Regions from separate parts of the Chromobacterium sp. LK11 genome, predicted to be linked through region 1. Evidence: riboswitches for the same ligand, from Rfam matches in the RefSeq annotation. Region 1 holds a riboswitch; the other holds the start of a gene.
The links. Region 1 has a riboswitch for glycine ahead of gcvT (glycine cleavage system aminomethyltransferase GcvT). Riboswitches for the same ligand answer to the same signal wherever they lie in the genome.
Positions count from the first base shown of each region.

Region 2: it holds a riboswitch for glycine, as region 1 does, so the genes downstream of both, VK98_RS01180 (trimeric intracellular cation channel family protein) here and gcvT (glycine cleavage system aminomethyltransferase GcvT) in region 1, are expected to answer to the same signal.

Region 1 covers NZ_LDUR01000027.1:78,372-80,756, reverse strand. The annotation lists gene VK98_RS16040 (dihydroxyacetone kinase family protein) at 1-565, opposite strand, end outside; glycine riboswitch at 811-902, shown strand; glycine riboswitch at 917-1,013, shown strand; gene gcvT (glycine cleavage system aminomethyltransferase GcvT) at 1,055-2,143, shown strand; gene gcvH (glycine cleavage system protein GcvH) at 2,216-2,385, shown strand, end outside.
Region 2 covers NZ_LDUR01000002.1:75,987-78,371, forward strand. The annotation lists gene VK98_RS01180 (trimeric intracellular cation channel family protein) at 242-976, opposite strand; glycine riboswitch at 1,033-1,215, opposite strand; glycine riboswitch at 1,217-1,303, opposite strand; gene VK98_RS01185 (DUF3141 domain-containing protein) at 1,440-2,385, opposite strand, start outside.

The DNA.
Region 1 (2,385 bases):
TGGCCACCTGTTCCGCCGCCCGTCGCGCGGCGGCTGCGACTTCGGCGAGGCCGGCGCCGGCGGCGGCCGCCGCGCCGGCGATCTTGTGCACCAGCACCGTGCCGGCGATGCCGCGGCGGCGCGCCGGCTCCACGGTGTCGCGCAGCGCCACGTCGTCGGCCACCACCACGCTGTCGACGGCGATGCCCTCGGCGCGGGCCAGCTCCGCCGCCAGGCCGAAATTCAGCCGGTCGCCGGTGTAATTCTTGATGATCAGCAACACGCCCCGGGGGCCGGCGACGGCGCGGATCGCCGCCAGCACGGTGTCTACGCTGGGCGAGGTGAACACATCGCCCACCGCGGCGGCGTCCAGCATGCCGTGGCCGATATAGCCGGCGTGGGCCGGCTCGTGGCCGCTGCCGCCGCCGGAGATCAGCGCCACCTTGTCGCGCAGGCCGCCGGCCGGCAGGTCCGCCCGCAGCAAGACGTTTTCCTCTTCCAGCAGCGCCAGGCCGGGCAGGGTGTCGGCCAGACCTTCCAGCATCTCCCGCGCCACATGGCGCGGATCGTTGATCAGTTTTCGCATCGCGGCTTCCTTTCCATATCGGATAGAGATCGTGCTTGGTCAAGACGGATGTCATCTTACGATCAGCGCCGGCCGGACGGGGAGTTTGTCGATGGGATGATCGATAAAGAAGCAAAATATGTTCGTAATCGCTCTGAAACGAAGCAATGTCAGTTCAATGTTTTGCGGTTTCGAATATTTCAAGTCTTTGTTTAAGTTGAAGATAAACACGGCTTGCCAAGCCCCGGCCCAGCAACCATAATCTGGCTCGTCATGCAGGAGAGAGTGGCCGCCCGCGCCACCGCCGAAGGCGCAAGCGCACCCGCAATCGCTCAGGCAAAAGGACTGCATCATCGGACTGGCCGCAGCCAGTTCGCCGAATCTGGAGAGCGGCATCCGCGGATGCCCACCGAAGGGGCTAACGGCCGCAAGGCCGGAAAATCTCAGGTGCAGGGACAGAGGGGTGTAGGGAATAGAGCAACACTACACGCTTTTGCTAAGGACGCACCGATGACGGCCCCGAAACGCACCCCCCTGTTTGACTCCCACATCGCCGCCGGCGCCAAGATGGTCGATTTCGCCGGCTGGGAAATGCCCATTCACTACGGCTCCCAGCTCAAGGAACATGAAATCGTGCGCAGCGACGCCGGCATGTTCGACGTTTCCCACATGACGGTGCTGGACATCAGCGGCCCGGACGCCAAGGTCTGGCTGCAGCGCCTGATCGCCAACGACGTGGCCAAGCTAGGCTTCGAAGGCAAGGCGCTGTATTCCGGCATGCTCACCCCCGACGGCACCGTGGTGGACGATCTGATCGTCTACCTGACTTCCTACGGCTACCGCATGGTGGTCAACGCCGGCACCACCGACAAAGACCTGGCCTGGATGGAAGGGCGCAAGGCGGACTTCGACGTGGACATCAAAGTGCGCCGCGATCTGTCCATCCTGGCGGTGCAAGGCCCGCAAGCCATCGCCAAGGTCTGTGCGGTCAAGCCCGAGCTCGCCTCCGTCATCCAGGCCTTGAAGCCGTTCCAGGGCCAGCCCGTCGGCGACTGGTTCTACGCCCGCACCGGCTACACCGGCGAGGACGGCCTGGAAGTGATGCTGCCCGGCCTTGAGGCCGCGGCCTTCTTCCAGCAATTGCAGGCCGCCGGCGTCGCCCCCATCGGTTTGGGCGCGCGCGACACCCTGCGCCTGGAGGCCGGCATGAATCTTTACGGCCACGACATGGACGAAACCGTGTCTCCGCTGGAAGCCGGCATGGGCTGGACCATAGCCTGGGAGCCGGCCGAGCGCGACTTCATCGGCCGCAAGGCGCTGGAGGCGCAGAAAGCCGCCGGCGTGAAGAGCAAGCAGGTGGGCTTGGTGCTGGAAGGGCGCGGCGTGCTGCGCGAAGGCCTGAAGGTGGTGGTGGACGGCGTAGGCGAAGGCGTGATCACCAGCGGCACCTTCTCGCCCACCCTCAAGCACTCCATCGCGATCGCGCGCGTGCCGGCGGGCACCGGCGACAAGGCGCTGGTGGACCTGCGCGGCACCCTGACCGAGGTGCGCGTGGTCAAGATGCCCTTTGTGCGCAACGGCAAGAAAGTTTTCGCCTGAGCCGATTGGCCTGGCAGGCCGCGCGACGCGGCCGGGAATATCGTTAAGACCTGGATTTGACTGGAGACACTCATGAGCAACATCCCCGCCGAACTCAAATACGTTGAAAGCCACGAATGGCTGCGCCTGGAAGCCGACGGCTCCGTGACCGTGGGCATTACCGAGCACGCGCAAGAACTGCTGGGCGACATCGTGTTCGTCGAACTGCCGAAAGTGGGCGCCAAGCTGGCCAAGGAAGAGCA
Region 2 (2,385 bases), on a different contig from region 1:
AAGGCGCGCCGACGCAGGCAGTACCCGTAGTACGACCAGGAGGCGCAACGCAGGATCAGGGGTGTTGTTAGCGGGTCTTAGAACGTGTTTACGATCTCGCGAGCTAAGGCGAGACAAGGCGAAAACCGCTGAGAAAGCGGAATGTACAAGTGGTACATGAGCATTTCGAAGCAGTTTTCAACGCCCTTTTCTATCCATCCTGCCGACGCGCAGCAGATCGTAAACGGGTTCTTAGCCGCGCTTAATGCAGATCGTGCCGATACATGAACACCGGCAGCCGCCATTCGCGCCAGATGGCGGCCAGGCGGATGGTGAGGCCGACGGCGAAGCTGGCCAGCACGTTGAGGTCATGCGGCACGCCCAGTTTGATCAGGCCCAGGTAGAGCAGGGCCACGGCGAAGGAGACGCTGGCGTACAGCTCCTGGCGGAACACCACCGGCACGCGGTTGCACAGCACGTCGCGCAGGATGCCGCCGGCGATGCCGGTGATCATGCCGGCCATCACCACCACCACTGGGTGGTAGTCCATGGACTGGGCCACGCCGCAGCCTATGATGGTGAAGGCGATCAGGCCCAGCGCGTCCAGCACCAGGAAGACGCGGCTGAGGCGTTTCATGTAGCGGGCCACGAACACGGCGGCCAGGCCGCCGGCGATGACGAGGCCGACGTATTCCGGGTGCTGGGTCCAGCCTATCGGGTAGCGGCCCAGCACGATGTCGCGCACGGTGCCGCCGCCCAGGGCGGTGAGGAAGGCGATGACGGTAACGCCGAAGATGTCCATATTGCGGCGGCCGGCCGCGAGCGCGCCGGTCATCGCTTCCGCGGTGATGGCGATCAGATAGATCAGGGTAAGCATGTAGTTGCAGTGGTCAAACAGGCTGGCGCCGAGATGAGCGGCGAAGCCGGGTGGGAAAATGGGTTGGCAATGGGCGGGCCATGCCAGGTGGCGCGCAGCCTGGGCGAGAGTTTCGAACATGGGCATTCCTTGAGCATGGCCGACGGGCCGCGCATGGGCGCGACGCTGCCGGCATTGCCTCTCCCCTTGTCCTTTTACCTGAGAGTTAGATGACGGGCGCGGCCGGTGTGCGGGCCTTGCCGGATGTCACTTGCCCCTTCGGTGGGCGGCTAAGGGCCGGTCGCATAATCTGACGCGCTGTTGCTGAAGCGTAGCAGATGATGAACGAGCGCTTAGGGCCTCTCTCCAATCGGCTGGTATCCATGGGCTGCGGTACTGTTGCCTGAGCGATTATGGGAGTTTGCGTCTTCGGCGGGGGCGCATGCCCCTCTCTCCCGCAGCAGGCAAGGATATTAGCGTTTGCTGTATTGTTCAGTCAACGACTGTATACATGGGGCGAGGCAAAAATGTTGCAGTGCGATATCGACACAAAAACGCCCGGACGGCGGTTTGGCTGTCCGGGCGTTTTTGCGCTGCTTGATGCTTAGTTGCTAGGCGTTTTGGGCTTGGTCGCGCCGTTGCCGGCGGCGGGTTTGCCCGTGGCCGGGGTTTTGGCTGCGGGGGCCTTGGCCACGCTGGCTTTGGGTGCGGCCGCTTTGGCGGTTTTGGCCGCCGCGGGCTTGCTTGGGGCCGGTTTGGCCGCCGCCGGTTTGCCGCTGGCTGGTTTGGCGGCCGGCGAGGGTTTGGCGGCGGCGCTGGGCTTGCCGGCGGTGGTCTTGGCCGGGGCTTTGGCGGCCGGTTTGCGCGGGGTCGCCGCTTTCTTGGCCGGCGCGCTGGCCTGGGCGGCGGGGACCGCGGCAGGAGCGGCTGCGGCTGTCGCTATTGCCGGCTCGGCGGGCGGCAGGATGGCCGGGGCCGCCGGCGCGCGGGTGTCCAGTTGCAGCGCGTGGGCCACTTGGTCCAGCCGCTGCTGCTGTTCCGGCGCGATATTGCCGCTCAGCGCCAGCAGCTCGTGCGCCAGCTGCCAGGCCTGGCGGCGGCGGTGTTCTTCCGGTAGCAGCTTGGGCAGGCCGGCCAGCGCGCGCGCCTCGTCCAGCCGCACCAGGAAGACCTGTTTGCGGGCGACTTCCTTCAGCTGCATCAGGGTCATCGGATGTTCGTGGCGGATGTCGTGCATGATGCGGCGGATGGCGTTGAACGGGCGCTCGTCTATGATGCCGCGGCCAATCGCCACATAGGTGAGCAGACGCACGAAGCCGTCGGCCAGGGTGCCGCTTTCATAGGCGGGGTCCAGCACTTGGCGCTTGAGTTGCAGCCTTTCCTGCTTGTCCCAGCTGTCGCTGCGGGCGGCGCGCGCCTCGCGCGCGGGCTGGACGCCCACAACGGAGGCCAGCCACGGGGATTCGTAGACGGCCTTGAAGCAGTGTTCGGTGGCGGCGTCGCGCAGATCGCGGCAGCGGTCCAGGCTTTGGGCGATCCAGCCGGACCAT